DNA from 4 places in the Coprobacillus cateniformis genome. Region 1 is predicted to be linked to each of the others. Evidence: predicted binding sites of a transcription regulator. Region 1 holds the regulator's gene; each other region holds the start of a gene.

What was found. The regulator Rex, encoded in region 1, represses fermentation and respiration genes when NADH is low (regulators of the CRP and FNR family bind a similar motif). The targets are predictions, from matches to a motif close to GTGAANNNNTTCAC.
Region 2: the regulator Rex is predicted to act here: its motif matches at 1,589-1,602, upstream of GQF29_RS03830 (alpha-glucoside-specific PTS transporter subunit IIBC).
Region 3: the regulator Rex is predicted to act here: its motif matches at 2,568-2,581, upstream of gap (type I glyceraldehyde-3-phosphate dehydrogenase).
Region 4: the regulator Rex is predicted to act here: its motif matches at 2,730-2,743, upstream of GQF29_RS02380 (iron-sulfur cluster assembly scaffold protein).

What each region holds. Positions count from the first base shown of each region.
Region 1 covers NZ_WSNW01000001.1:2,781,028-2,785,027, reverse strand. Annotated here, with positions in the region: gene GQF29_RS13645 (metallophosphoesterase family protein) at 1-682, opposite strand, end outside; gene asnS (asparagine--tRNA ligase) at 827-2,212, opposite strand; T-box leader at 2,252-2,463, opposite strand; gene GQF29_RS13635 (redox-sensing transcriptional repressor Rex) at 2,509-3,147, opposite strand; gene tsaD (tRNA (adenosine(37)-N6)-threonylcarbamoyltransferase complex transferase subunit TsaD) at 3,149-4,000, opposite strand, start outside.
Region 2 covers NZ_WSNW01000001.1:754,324-758,323, reverse strand. Annotated here, with positions in the region: gene GQF29_RS03840 (potassium channel family protein) at 1-381, shown strand, start outside; gene GQF29_RS03835 (PD-(D/E)XK nuclease family transposase) at 593-1,528, shown strand; gene GQF29_RS03830 (alpha-glucoside-specific PTS transporter subunit IIBC) at 1,724-3,271, shown strand; gene GQF29_RS03825 (hypothetical protein) at 3,290-3,784, shown strand; gene GQF29_RS03820 (6-phospho-alpha-glucosidase) at 3,805-4,000, shown strand, end outside.
Region 3 covers NZ_WSNW01000001.1:2,540,009-2,544,008, reverse strand. Annotated here, with positions in the region: gene GQF29_RS12490 (metal-dependent transcriptional regulator) at 1-85, opposite strand, end outside; gene GQF29_RS12485 (ZIP family metal transporter) at 126-905, opposite strand; gene gap (type I glyceraldehyde-3-phosphate dehydrogenase) at 1,467-2,483, opposite strand; gene GQF29_RS12475 (ATP-dependent Clp protease proteolytic subunit) at 2,779-3,363, shown strand; gene GQF29_RS12470 (hypothetical protein) at 3,437-3,823, opposite strand; gene GQF29_RS12465 (uridine kinase family protein) at 3,852-4,000, opposite strand, start outside.
Region 4 covers NZ_WSNW01000001.1:472,571-476,570, reverse strand. Annotated here, with positions in the region: gene GQF29_RS02390 (UPF0236 family transposase-like protein) at 1-525, shown strand, start outside; gene GQF29_RS02385 (GGGtGRT protein) at 948-1,946, opposite strand; gene GQF29_RS02380 (iron-sulfur cluster assembly scaffold protein) at 1,962-2,654, opposite strand; gene GQF29_RS02375 (MarR family winged helix-turn-helix transcriptional regulator) at 2,935-3,366, shown strand; gene GQF29_RS02370 (sulfite exporter TauE/SafE family protein) at 3,366-4,000, shown strand, end outside.

The DNA of each region.
Region 1 (4,000 bases):
TGATAAAATCTAATGAATTATATAATTGAATCAAACCCTTTTGTCTTTTGTTTTTACCTAAGTGCAAATCACTTAATTGAATATAGTATGAATCATCTTTATTATCATTATAAACATCAAACAAATTCACTTTTTGATCAATATAATCAATTAATTTCTTGAATTCTGTTTGGGATGTCAATGCTGAAAAAACTTGTTGTGTATCATTAAAAATCAAAATACCGGGCCATAAATCAGCATGATTCATTGCACAGAAAAAAGCTGGGAACGGATCAAAAAATGATAAATCCTTGCGTTCAAAAGGCTCTTCAATTGCATAAAAATAAACATCTTTATACTCCTGAAAATGAATATTGAGTAGTTCTTCTCCATTATATCCAGGTATGTAAAGAACATGTGTCTTTTGGGCATATTGATCAGCTAGTTTTTGAATTCCATCAAGAAAAGGATAACGTAAGATATGCTCCATATCTCCAACTTTGATACGTTTGGAGAAAAATGTATAGTCAGTTTCTTGTATTCTTTCTAAAGAATCACATATTATCCCACGCTTCTTTAACCATTGACGAAAGCCATATAAATATTCATATGATGAAACGATATCACGCATATACGCAGTTTCATTTTGATAAATTATATTAAAAAAAGTGTTTATAAAATCAATATCGCGCAATATTCTCACCTCTCTGTGACCTATTATACACTAAATATCCATAAATATGTAGAAAAAGACGAAGTATCTCAAATTCAAATTGAACTGAAGTATTTCAGATTTATTCTCTAAAAAGACTAAAGAACAACTCTATTCTTTAGTCTTATAGATCATTTAAAATTTTAAATTTCTAGGTGTTCTTGGGAATGGTTCTACATCTCGAATGTTTTGCATACCAGTCAAATACATTAAGAAACGATCAAATCCTAATCCAAAGCCAGCATGTTTACAGCCACCATATCTACGTAAATCCATATACCATTGTAAACCATCCTTCGCCATTCCTTTTTCTTCCATGATTCTTTCCAAAACATCATATCTCTCTTCACGTTGACTTCCACCAACCAACTCACCAATTCCTGGAACAAGCAAGTCACAAGCAGCAACAGTCTTATTATCATCATTTAAGCGCATATAGAAAGCTTTGATTTCTTTAGGATAGTCTGTTAAGAAAACAGGACCTCCAATAACTTGTTCACAAATATAGCGTTCATGTTCACTATTTAAATCCATACCCCATTTGACTTCATTTTCAAATTTAACATCAGCTTTTTCTAATATTTCAACAGCTTCTGTATATGTCATTCGTTTGAAATCACTATTACGAACATGTGTTATACGTTCAATACACTCTTTATCAATCATTTGTGCAAAGAACTTCATTTCTTCAGGAGCATTCTCTAAAACATAATCAATACAGAATTTGACCATATCCTCAATTAAATCCATATCATCTTCTAAATCAGCAAAAGCAATTTCAGGTTCAATCATCCAAAATTCACTTGCATGACGTGATGTATTTGAATTTTCAGCTCTAAATGCTGGTCCAAAAGTATAAACATCTCTAAATGCCATACAGAAAGCTTCAACATGTAATTGACCAGTGACTGTCAAGAAAGCTTCTTTACCAAAGAAATCTTTATCAAAATCAGTATTATCAATCGTTGTTGCTCTAAACATTTCTCCAGCACCTTCACCATCATTTCCAGTAATTAATGGTGTATGCACATAAACAAATCCCTGTGATTGAAAAAATTCATGAATGGCCATTGATAATACACTGCGTAATCTAAATATTGCATAGAATGTGTTTGCTCTTGGTCTTAAATGTGGAATTTCTCTCATATACTCAAAAGAATGTCTTTTCTTTTGTAATGGAAAATCATCATCACAAGCACCCTCTACAACAATTTGTGTAGCCTCTATTTCAAAAGGCTGCTTACTCTCTGGCGTTAACTTGAATTTACCTAATACACGTATAGCACTTCCTGTACTAATGTGTTTAATTGTATCATAATCTTCTAAAGTTTCCTTCAGATAAACAATTTGACAATTTCTAAAATAAGTTCCATCATTCAAAGCCAAAAAACCAACTTTTCCATTATCCCTATTTGTACGTACCCAACCATCTAATTCTACATACTCCAAGCTTTCTGTTTCGAACTCTGCACCTGACATCACCATTTCATAGAGTTCTCTTACTGTCATAAATTCAAACATCTTTCTTCCTCCTTTGTATAATATAAAAAGCCATTCCTGTTAAGGAACGACTTATATCGCGGTACCATCCTCATTCATAATCTCTCAATTATGCACTCTGAAGCTTTAACGCAGCCTAACGGGATAGTCTACTCTTATTTCTCCTATCCTGCTCATTGAGTGTTCCATATTTTTGATATCTACTTTGCTTACACCATCCAAAGTTCGCTTAAGATACTGATAAAAATATGTTCTCAAATCATTGCTTATTAGTATTATTAACACCTTTTGATGAATATTTCAATACTTTTTCATAATTATTCATCATTTGCATGCATTTTTAAGACAAGTTCTTGAATTGCTACAACAACATCGACAGTTTGCACCACAACATCATCATGAACGGTAAAATGGCTATGTGTGAAATCTACAATCCCCTTAACACCTAATGCCATTAAACGATCAACTGTTTCTTGAACCTGATCACTAATTGCCAAAATAGCAATCTTACATCCTTCTGGAAATGTTTTCTCCAAATCATCAATATGATTTAATTTGACTCCAAAGCGTTCTCCTACTTTATTTTGATCTTGATCATAACAGCAAACAATCTTTCCAACTGTATATTGCCATCTATTATATTTTAAAATTGCACTTCCCAAATTCCCTACACCAATCAATATAATAGATTCATCTAATCCTAATCCTAGAACATTATTTAAAATATTAATGATTTCTTTTGTATCATAACCAATACCTCTTTTTCCTAAAGATTCTTTATCAGTTAAAAAACCAAAATCTCTACGAATTGTTGTGTCTAAAATTCCAGTTGCTTCACTCAATTCACTAGATAAAAAATGTTCTTTTCCTTCATGTTGCATATTGCGCAACGCCTTAAGATATCTAGGGAAACGTGACATCGTTGCCTTTGATATTTTTTGATGTTTATTTACCATATTATTCACCAATACTTTCTTCTTCTAAATCATATGACGGTTTGACACTTAAGTCAAGAGACGAGAATTGCTGATGTTCATACATCACTCTGGCTGCTGAAGCTATCATAGCAGCATTATCAGTACAATAGGCCATTGGTGGAAATAAAACTTTTATTGGACTATCAGCAGTTAATTTCTTCCTTAATCCTCTATTTGCACTCACACCACCTGCCACTATAATCTCTTTCACTTGATAATCTTTAGCAGCCTTTATTGTTTTAGATACCAATACATCTAAAGCAACTTCCTGAAACGAACACGCCAAATCAGCAGGAACAATATCTTCACCACGTTGAGCAGCATTATGACATAAGTTAATTACTGCTGACTTTAATCCACTAAATGAGAAATTATATGAATCATCATTTAATGGTAATGGTAAATCATATGTGTGTTGACCACTAGCAGCCATTTTATCAATAACTGGTCCCCCAGGATATGGCAAGTGTAAAACTCTGCCCGCTTTATCATATGCTTCACCAATTGCATCATCTAAAGTTTGGCCAATGACTTCAAAAGAAAATTCACTTTTCATATAAACAAGTTCACTATGTCCTCCACTTACAACCAGACATAGACAAGGGTATTCAATATCTTCGACCAATTCATTGGCATAAATATGTCCAGCAATATGATGAACACCAATAAACGGTTTATGATAAGCCAAAGCCAATGTTTTTGCAGCCTGCATTCCAACATGTAAAGACCCAACTAATCCAGGTCCTTTTGTAACAGCAATTGCATCTATATCATTCATATTAACATCAGCTTCGTTTAAAGCTGTTTTTAAAACAGTTGAAACACATTCGAC
Region 2 (4,000 bases), 2.0 Mb from region 1:
GGTGTTTCAAAAGTCATTGCAAAAGCAACAAATGCTGATCAAGGAGAAGTTTTAGAAAAACTTGGGGCACAAGTTGTTTATCCTGAAAGAGATATGGCTTTAAGGCTTGCAAAGAAAATTTTAAGAGAGAATCTTGTTGATTATATTTCTATTGGTAAGGATATTGAGATTATAGAGTTTGAAATTTCAAAGCAAATGATTGGTAAATCTATTATTGGAATGAGAGTTAGAGAAAACTTTGGTTTAAATATTATTGCTATTCATCATGATGGAATAACTGATACAGATATAGATCCACATTATCTATTAAAAGCAGGGGATACAATAGCTGTTATTGGAAAAGAGAATAAAGTTGCTCAGTTTGTGGATAGCTATTCCTAAAATATGAAGAAATATTAAATATTTTTTTGCTAGAAAATAAGGTTTAACGATAATCGTTAAATCTTTTTTATTTGCTTATTGCATATATCTGTCATACGAAGTATAATGTACTTATAAAAGTTGAAAAAAGTGTAAATAAAAAAAGAAAAATGGACTTCTTTTTATGAATATAGAAGTAGGAGGGTTTTTCTCCTGGAAAGAAGGTATTCATATGGATGAACAGGTTATTTCTTTTTGTACTGATTATTTTTTTCACTATCTTTTGATTCACAGTCCGATGGTGCGATTATGCATTGCTGAGCATTTATCGGGATTGGAATTGAAAACTGTTGATGTTATCAATTCTGAGAGGTATCCCTCTCATAAGGATGGCAAGAAATATGTCCTGGATATTACACTCAAGGATCATTTAGGAAATCTCTATAACATTGAGATGCAGAATGGCTATATCTCAGCAGCAGAGCTGGCGAGGTTTCAGATTTATACAATGAGTATGATAGATCTGCAGATACAGGAGGGAGTACAGTATCAGGATATGAGAAAGGTTCATTCTCTTATTATCTATACGGGAAATCCGATAAGGAATTTTGAACATCTCTGGCATGAGGTAGAACTGATTGATGGGAAGTATGAGAAGGAACTGTATAATGGACTGATTGTGATGAGTTTTTTACAGACTAAGAAAATGGAGGAGGTAAGTATGGAATTGGCAAGAAGTGATTTTTATCAGTTAATGAGATTGTTTGAGCAGGAGGATAATCATAAGGAGGAACAGACAAGTGAGGTAGCAAAGGAAGCAGTGGAACTCTATGATAGGTTTATCTCATTAGAGGAGTATATCTATTATAAAGCGATACAAAGGGATAGACTATGGGCAGAATCTAAGATAGGTGAGGGAACAAGAAAAGGGTTTGAACAAGGGCTTGAAAAAGGGCTTGAACAAGGAATTGAAAAGGGAATTGAACAAGGTAAAAGAGAAGAAAACTTGAAAAGAGCATGTCAGTTAGTTAAGAAGAAATACAAAGTAGACAACTTAGAATGGTTAAAAACATGCACATCTCAACAATTAGATTATTTATTTGATATGATTATTGATGATATAAATTATGATGAATTTAAAAAAATGATTTGTCATTATAATCAATAAATAATATTTCTATTATTTGTATATAACGAAAAGTGTTGATAAAATCAACGCTTTTTTTGTGTGTGAAATTTCACGGATAATGTGATAAATCATTAAGAATGCGCCTTGTCCCTAAGTCGTTGTAAAGTATTGAAACTTATTTTGTAAGGGGTTACTATAAACGTGCAAGAGATATCACAAGGGAGGAAAAACGATATGATGCAGAAAATTCAAAGGTTCGGTGGAGCGATGTTTACACCAGTCTTACTCTTTGCCTTTGCAGGGATAATGATTGGTGTTGGAACATTGTTTACAACTGAAGCTATTATGGGTAGTCTTGCAAGTACAGAGAGTTTATGGTATCAGTGCTGGAACATCATCTTGCAAGGTGGATGGACAGTTTTTAATCAATTACCATTAATATTCGTTGTCGGATTACCAATTGGGTTAGCTAAAAAACAACAAGCTAGATGTTGTATGGAAGCTTTAGTGCTTTACTTAACTTTCCAATATTTCTTAAGTACAATCTTAAGCCAATGGGGAACAACATTCGGAGTTGATTTTGCAGCTGAAGCTGGAGGAACAAGTGGTTTAACAATGGTAGCCAATATTAAAACTCTAGATATGGGAATGATTGGAGCATTAATGATTTCAGGAATTGTTATTTTCTTACACAATCGTTACTTTGATACAGAGTTACCAGAGTGGATGGGAACATTCAGTGGTTCATCATTTGTTGTGATTGTGGGATTCTTTGCTTTATTGCCAGTTGCTTTCTTATCAGCAAGTTTATGGCCTATGGTTCAATCTGGAATGAGGGCATTCCAAGGATTTATCACTGGAGCTGGAGCTATGGGTGTATGGATATTTATATTTATGGAACGTATTCTCATTCCATTTGGATTACATCACTTACTTTATTTCCCATTCTTTTATGATTCAGCTGTTGTTAATGGAGGAGTCTTCTCAACATGGGCTACACAATTACCAGAATTAGCAGCAAGCACTGAATCATTAAAAACATTAGCACCATATGCTTGGCCAACATTAACAGGATTGTCAAAAATATTTGGATGTCCTGGTATCGCTTTAGCATTCTATTTTACAGCTAAAGATAGTAAGAAAAAGAAAATTGCTGGATTGCTCGTTCCTATCACTTTAACAGCAATATTCTGTGGAGTTACAGAACCTATTGAGTTCACATTCTTATTTATTGCACCAGTCTTATTTGTTGTTCATGCAGTCCTTGCAGCAACTCTCGCAACTGTTGCATATATGTTTGGAGTTGTTGGGGCGATGTCAGGTGGATTAATTGAAATATCAGCATTAAACTTTATTCCATTAATGGCAGCACATTGGCCAACATACTTAACATTACTAGTGGTAGGTTTGGTATTTACAGGTATTTATTTCGTAGTCTTCAGATTCTTAATCTTAAAATTCAATTTTGCGACACCAGGTCGAGAAGAAGATGAAGAAATTACATTCCATAATAAAGCTGACTTTAAAGAAAAACAAGCGGCTCCTAAAGGAAGTTTGGCTTTTATGATTTTAGATGCTTTAGGTGGAAAAGACAACATTGTTGATGTCACTAATTGTGCAACTCGTCTACGTGTTAATGTAAAAGATGAAAGTTTAGTCAAAACAGATTCATATTTTAAAGGCATTGGGACACATGGTATCAAAGCAACCAAAACAAATATTCAGGTTATTGTGGGATTAAAAGTTCCAAGCGTTAGAGAAGAATTTGAAGGGTTCTTATAAAGAAAGAGGGTAGTTAAAATGGCTCGAAAGAAAAAAATAGATCTAAAACTTAAGAAATTAAATCGTTATTTCATGATTACAAAAGTGTTCTTAGCATTGACTCCTTTAATATGTTATTTATATATTTCGCTGAAAGCCTCAATGAATGCGATGAGTTTTCAAGAAGTTCTTAGTCAAGATCCAAGTATCACAGTGATTTTCTTAATTGCTATGTTAAATCCTTATATTGCTTACCTAGTTCAATTAATTCAAAAGAATTTAATCAAAGGAAATATAAAATTTGCAATTATAAATATGGCATTACTGTTGATAGCACAAGCCTTAACAATGAATTTATTCTATTTCACTATGTTGTTATATGTTTTCTATCGAGCTATTCAATACTATGATATTCCAGTTTTGAAATCAATAAAATCATCAACAATCAAGCAAGCTCTCTATAATGGTGGAGGAAGTTTACTTGTTATGTTGATAAGCTGTATTAGCTTATTTGCAACTATAAGATTAATGTAAAAAAATGGAGGAGAAAGAAAATGGAAGAAAAAAAATATTCAATTACAATTGCTGGTGGAGGAAGTACATTTACACCAGGGATTTGCTTATTATTATTAGAACACATGGATCGTTTCCCAATTAGAAAGATTCAATTCTATGATAACTTTAAAGAAAGACAAGAAACAATCGCAAAAGCTTGTGAAATTTATTTAAAAGAAAATGCACCTGAAGTAG
Region 3 (4,000 bases), 240 kb from region 1:
TATCAATAGATCTCACATACTGATTCTTATTTTTTAACATTAAAATTGTTTCTAAATACATTTCTCCAGATTCATGCAAATCCATTATGGTCACCTCATATCTTTTATTATTATATCACAAATGACTATCCTAATGCCACATCTAAAACCATCATCACAACAAATCCAATGGCAAATCCAATTGTCGCAATATTTGAATGCGCTCCTTTTGAAGCTTCCGGTATCAGTTCTTCTACAACAACATAAATCATCGCACCAGCTGCGAAAGCCAATAAATATGGTAAAATAGGAACAACAAATTGAGATAAAAGTATTGTTATTACAGCACCAATAGGTTCAACTATACCAGAAGCAGTTCCATACAAAAAAGCCTTACCTTTAGATATTCCTTCACTCTTTAGCGGCATTGATATAATAGCACCCTCTGGAAAATTCTGAATAGCAATTCCAATAGCTAAAGCAAGTGCTCCCATTAAAGAAACATCACTATTCCCCATCAATACACCTGCAAAAACAACTCCAACTGCCATTCCTTCAGGAATATTATGTAATGTCACAGCCAAAACCAACATAGTTGTTTTTTGTAACTGAGATTTCTTTCCTTCTATCTCATTATCCAAATGCATATGTGGCACAGTATGATCCAACACTAACAAAAATCCAATTCCAAGCAAAAAGCCAATTGCTGCAGGCAAAAACGCAAATTTACCTAAAGATTCTGACATATCAATTGCTGGTATAAGTAATGACCAAACTGAAGCAGCTATCATGACTCCTGAAGCAAAACCTAATAATATCTTTTGAACAAGCGTACTCATTTTCTTAGACATAAAGAATACGCAAGCAGATCCTAATGTTGTTCCTATAAATGGAATGAGTAATCCTAAAATAATAGTTGTATTCATCATTTTTCTCCTCCCTTTATATCATCCTTACTATAACTGATTTTAGAAAACAGGTCAAAAGATATGCAAAGAAAAAATATCTACAATACTAGTATTTGTTATAAAAATGAAGATTCTTTAAATCATATGACTATCCTCTATCATATTGTAGTCCTTTAAGATATTCTGCATGTTTCTAAACTTCAATGCTTTCATATCTCAGTTCGATATTCATACTATGAGCCATATCAATCACAGTTATACTTGAGCGATTTCAAATAAATCACTTCATTTCATATTTCATCAGAAATAGAAATATGATTATAGAATCTTTATTTTTCTTCAACAAAACATTAATCAATCGTAGGTTTCCATTGACTACTGAATCTTCACACAATGTTTCGCATATAAAAAACGCATAACAATCACCAAATCATTATTGAATATATGAAAGTGAAACTCAGCGTATTGTCAGTATAAATATATCAGAATAAATTTCTTTATCATCTAAGTTTATCTCTCATATTTTTCAACATCAATTGTTGTGAAGATAAAAAAGAGTCCCTCATGGGACTCTCATCATTATTTACTTAATTCAGCGAAATATTTAATAGTTCTAACCATGTTAGAAGTATATGAATTTTCGTTATCATACCAAGCAACAGTTTGAACTTCAGTAGTTCCGTTATCTAATGGTTTAACCATAGTTTGAGTTGCATCGAATAATGATCCGTAGTTAATTCCGATAATATCAGAAGATACTAATTGTTCTTCAGTATATCCGAATGATGGAGTTGCTGCTGCTTTCATAGCTGCATTAACTTGTTCTACTGTTACTTCACCTTCAACAACTGAAGTTAAGATAGTTGTTGATCCAGTAGGAACTGGTACACGTTGAGCTGAACCAATTAATTTACCATTTAATTCAGGGATAACTAAACCAATAGCTTTAGCTGCACCTGTAGAGTTAGGAACGATATTAACAGCAGCTGCACGAGCTCTTCTTAAATCACCTTTTCTATGAGGTCCATCTAATACCATTTGGTCACCAGTGTAAGCATGTACTGTTAACATGATACCTGATTTGATTTTAGCTAAGTTATTTAAAGCGTTAGCCATTGGTGCTAAACAGTTTGTAGTACAAGAAGCTGCTGAAATGATTGTATCATCTGCAGTTAAGATACCTTCGTTTACACCAAATACAACTGTTGGTAAGTCATTTCCTGCTGGTGCAGAGATAACAACTTTTTTAGCTCCTGCATCAATATGAGCTTGAGATTTAGCTTTAGATACATAGAATCCAGTACATTCTAAGACTACATCTACTCCTAATTCTCCCCAAGGTAATTCAGCTGCATTAGCTTTTGCATAAATTTTGATTTCTTTTCCATCAACTGTGATAGAATCTTCACCAGCTACCACTGTATCTGCTAAAGCATATCTTCCTTGTGCTGAATCATATTTTAATAAATGTGCTAACATCTTAGGATCTGTTAAATCGTTAATTGCTACAATTTCATATCCTTCAGCACCAAACATTTGTCTAAATGCTAGACGTCCAATACGTCCGAAACCGTTAATTGCTACTTTTACTGCCATTTTCTTGACATCCTCCTTGATTTATTTTATGCCTCTATTATAGTCTACAAAACTAAATAAATCAATAAAAGTTGTAACGAATATATAAAAAAATTCACAAGAGACACAATGTAAACACTTCCAAGCAGAAAAAGACTTTTTCCAACACAATATATATAAAAATAAACACTTTTTTCCATTTTAAAAAATAAAATTTCCATTATTTGATGAAACATGAAAGACAATTCACATTCCTTTTAATTTTATGAATATTCAATGAAAATCACTCTATAATGAACTATGGAGGTTATAGGAAATGCACTTTATACCAACTGTAATTTTAAAAAAACAATCTAAAGAATATGCTTATGATATATTCTCTAGACTCTTAGAAGATCGTATTATTATGTTATGTGGAGAAATTAATGATGAGGTTGCCAGTTCTATTGTTAGCCAATTATTATACTTAGAATCACTTGATTCAAGTGCTGATATCTATATGTATATCAATTCACCAGGAGGTAGTGTCTCTGCTGGTCTAGCAATTTATGATACCATGAATTTTGTAAAGTGTGATGTGTCAACAATAAGCATTGGTCTTTCTGCCAGCATGGGCGCTTTTTTATTGGCTGCTGGACAAAAAGGAAAACGTTGTGCCTTACAAAATAGTGAAATCATGATTCATCAGCCATTAGGTGGAACGAATGGACAAGCAAGCGATATTGAAATTACCACAAAGCATATATTAAGACAAAAAGAAAAATTAAATAAATTATTATCTGAAATGACTTCTCAACCATTAAGAAAGATAAAAAAGGATACTGATCGTGATTATTTCATGAATGCTTATGATGCCTTAGAATATGGTCTTATTGATGAAGTTCTTACGAAAGATAAATAAGAGAACACCTTATTATATTGAAGGTGTTTTTTTCTCATTATAAAAATAAAAAAACAAACAGAAAATACTCTGTTTATTCCTTTAAAGAGATACATAAATGTTCATCTTCTATAGTTAATTCTTGAATTGGTAAATCTATTTTATAATAACAAGAATTGTTATGAACCACAAAATGATCATCATGTATAAGTTGTTGTAAAACACTGACTACATTTAATTGTAAAAAAAGATATTCAACCTTCCCTTTCATATTATCAAAACATAATTTATGATCTTTATATCCAATTGTAAATGTTGTTGCAAGATCAATAATACGATCTTGATAAGCAACAATTGCATTCAATTCAATTACATCATGAATAGCAAGATGTGCCTCTTTAATCTCAATAGAATATTTTTGAAGTATTGGTGTTAACACATACACCAAACAAGTTTTAACCTCATGATCCGTCAATATCATCATATCACCCATATATTATATGTTTCAATTATAATGTTATGACTGGATATGTTTCATAGATATTGTAATATTCAAAATATTGATTTTCTAAAGGAATCCATTGTTCAATAAAAGTTGATACTTTTTCAGGATTACGATTTGTCAATCGTTCAATTTGTTGTTGTTGAGTTATCTTTA
Region 4 (4,000 bases), 2.3 Mb from region 1:
AGAAAGAATTCCTATTACTCTAAAGACAAGCAGCCTAGAACTCTTGTTACTTTATTTGGCACTATAACTTTTACAAGAAGACGCTATACAAATAGGTCAACTGGAAATTCTTTTCATTATATTGATTATCTGCTTGGCATATCTCAATATCAGAGAGTCACAAATCAGGTTGTCTCACAAATCTTTCATAATGTTTCTTGTGATCATGACAGTTACAGAAAAGCTACACAACCCTTTGGATTATCTAAGTCATTTGCCTATTACCAAATCAAAAAGCTGAAAACAGATGTCTTTATGCCATACCTTAATAAACCCATCACTTGTGATAATCTTCATATCGTTGCTGATGAGGATCATATTGCACTTCAGAATAAAAACAAACCAAGGAAAAGGAATTCCATAAATTCATATATGCTTAGACATGTCACTATTTTTACCGAGATTACAAAAATATGTAAAAACAGAAACAAACTGGAAAACAGAATGATTCTTACACAAAGAGCAATATCAAATTTCTTCATATAAGCATTTTTCATAAAGATACGCATAAGTGTTTTTAGGGCTCTAGCATATGTAAAAATTGTTGTGTCTTTCACTTGAAGTGTTTCTTTCATATCTAGAATAAAATTATCCATAGTCTCTTGATTAAAAGATGAGATAGGGGTATTATATTAGGCACAATAAACCTATAAATTGATTTCATACTCTCTTTATAATGTTTTATTGTTCCATCACGCAAGTTCCTAGCTTTACAATATAATAAGTATTCTTCACATCCTTCCTCAAATGTTAAATTTGTTTCTTTTTTCATTGTTAACTTCTTCATAATTGTACCTTTCTTGCGTACAAAAAAACTGCACACATCATCATAGAATTTATCTAAATAACGTGTACAGTTTTAATTTACTCATATAATTTTAAGTAGTTTAAACTTTAAAAAAATATAATTATTTACAAGCTTCTTCAATCGCTACTGCAACAGCTACAGTTGCACCAACCATAGGGTTATTACCCATACCGATTAATCCCATCATTTCTACGTGAGCAGGAACTGATGAAGAACCAGCAAATTGTGCATCACTGTGCATACGTCCCATAGTATCAGTCATACCATAAGAAGCAGGTCCAGCTGCCATATTATCAGGATGTAATGTACGTCCTGTTCCTCCACCTGAAGCAACAGAGAAATATTTTTTACCTTGTTCGATACATTCTTTTTTATAAGTACCAGCTACTGGATGTTGGAAACGAGTAGGGTTAGTAGAGTTACCAGTAATAGAAACATCTACACCTTCTTTATGCATAATTGCAACACCTTCACGAACATCATCAGAACCATAGCAGTTTACTTTTGCTCTCGCTCCATCAGAGTAAGCTGTTCTAGATACTTCTTTAACTTCACCAGTGAAATAATCAAATTCAGTTTCTACATAAGTGAATCCGTTAATTCTTGAGATGATTTTAGCAGCATCTTTTCCTAAACCATTTAAGATAACTCTTAATGGTTTTGTTCTTACTTTATTTGCTTTTTCAGCAATTTTAATTGCTCCTTCAGCAGCAGCGAATGATTCATGTCCAGCTAAGAAACAGAAACATTCAGTGTTTTCATCTAATAACATAGATCCTAAGTTCCCATGACCTAAACCTACTTTACGATCATCAGCAACTGATCCAGGAATACAAAATGATTGTAAACCTACACCAATAGTTTTTGCAGCATCAACTGCTTTTGTATCTCCATTTTTGATTGCCATTGCAGCACCTACAGTGTAAGCCCAGCAAGCATTTTCAAAACAGATTGGTTGTGTTGATTTGACGATATCATATACATCAATACCTTTTTCATCACAAATTGCTTTAGCTTCTTCGATTGATTTGATATCATATTTAGCTAATGCAGCGTTAATTTGATCAATTCTTCTCTCATAACTTTCAAATAATGCCATTTTCGTACCTCCTCATTAATCCTTTCTTGGATCGATGTATTTAGCAGCTTCAGCAAATCTACCATAAGTACCAGTAGCTTCTTTTAAAGCTTCATTTGCATCTTTTCCAGCTTTAATCATATCCATCATTCTTCCAAGACTAATGAATTCATAACCGATGATTTCATTGTTGCTATCTAAAGCAAGTCTGTTTACATAACCTTCAGTTAATTCCAAGTATCTAGGACCTTTTAATTGAGTTGAATAAGATGTACCAACCATACTTCTTAATCCTTTACCTAAATCTTCAAGACCAGCACCTACAGGAAGTCCACCTTCAGAGAAAGCTGATTGAGTACGACCGTAAACAATTTGTAAGAATAATTCTCTCATTGCAGTGTTAATTGCATCACAAACTAAGTCAGTATTTAAACCTTCTAATAAAGTTTTACCAACTAATGCTTCTGAAGCCATAGCTGCAGAGTGAGTCATACCAGAGCATCCGATTGTTTCAATTAATGCTTCTTCGATAATTCCTTCTTTAACGTTTAAAGATAATTTACATGCACCTTGTTGAGGAGCACACCAACCAATACCATGTGTTAATCCAGAAATATCTTTAATTTCTTTTGAATATACCCATTTTCCTTCTTCAGGAATTGGAGCACACCCATGACTAGCACCACGTGTTACGCATTGCATTTCTTCTACTTCATGTGTATAAATCATTTTTTTACTCCTTTCATTTTATAAAATGATTACTGCAAGGATAAAGGAAAATTTAGTTTATTTTCCATTCTCCAGGTGAAGGAATTCACCTACTGTGATTATAAGGCAAAAGGTCTTCAAAGTCAATGAACTCCGAGTATTCCAATGATAAAAAATGTAGAAAAATGACATCAAGAAATAAGCAGAATTTAGGAATATATGAAAAAAGTAGAACTGTTTCATTGACTCTTTGAACTATCTATACTATAATAGTTCAAAATAGAACTAATATGGAGGCAATATGACAGATTTACTAAAAATGATTCATAGTATGAAATCTTTATATGACCATCTCTGTATGGATGTTATGCAAGCATATCACTTAACACGCAGTGAACTTGATATTTTATTATTCTTACATAATAATCCTGAGTTTGATAGTGCTAAAGACATTGTAGAAAAAAGAGGGCTGGTCAAATCACATGCTTCAATGGGAATTGAGAAGCTCATACAAAAGGGTTATCTAAAGACAGTTCAAGATCAAAAAGATAAACGTCGTTATCATCTTTATCTTTTAACTTCAAGTCAACCAATTATTGAAGCCGGTTTAAAAGCACAAAAACGTTTTAATGATATTCTTTTTCAAGGAATTAGTGAAGATGAATTAAAATGTTGGGAAAACATTTTAAGACAAATGAGTTATAATATTATAGATGGGAAGGAAGAGATTTAATGTTTGCATATTTTATTTATATTATTGCAGGAATGGGAGCGGGAATTGGAACGGGATTAGCAGGTCTATCAGCTGCGGCTGTTATTTCACCCATGCTTATTACTTTTTTGGGATTTGATCCTTATGAAGCAGTGGGAATTTCTTTAGCCTCTGATGTTTTGGCATCGGCTATTTCGGCTTATACATATGGAAAAAATAAAAACTTAGATATTAAAAATGGATTGGTTATGTTAGCGAGTGTTTTGGTCTTTACACTGATTGGGAGTTATATTGCTTCATTGGTTCCAGGTGGAACAATGGGTAGTTTTTCGGTTTTTATGACATTATTATTAGGAATTAAATTTATTGTTCGACCAGTCATGACAACAAAGGAAGCACAAGCGGAGAAGACACAAAAAGAGAAAAATATTCAATCATTAATATGTGGCTGTTTCATTGGATTTATTTGTGGGTTTATTGGTGCTGGTGGAGGAATGATGTTATTGTTGATATTAACATCTGTTCTTCAATATGAATTAAAGACAGCAGTAGGAACGAGCGTCTTTATTATGTCATTTACGGCATTTACTGGAGCATGTTCACATTTTGCAATTGGTGGTATGCCAAATATAGAAGCCTTGATTGTTTGTGTAGT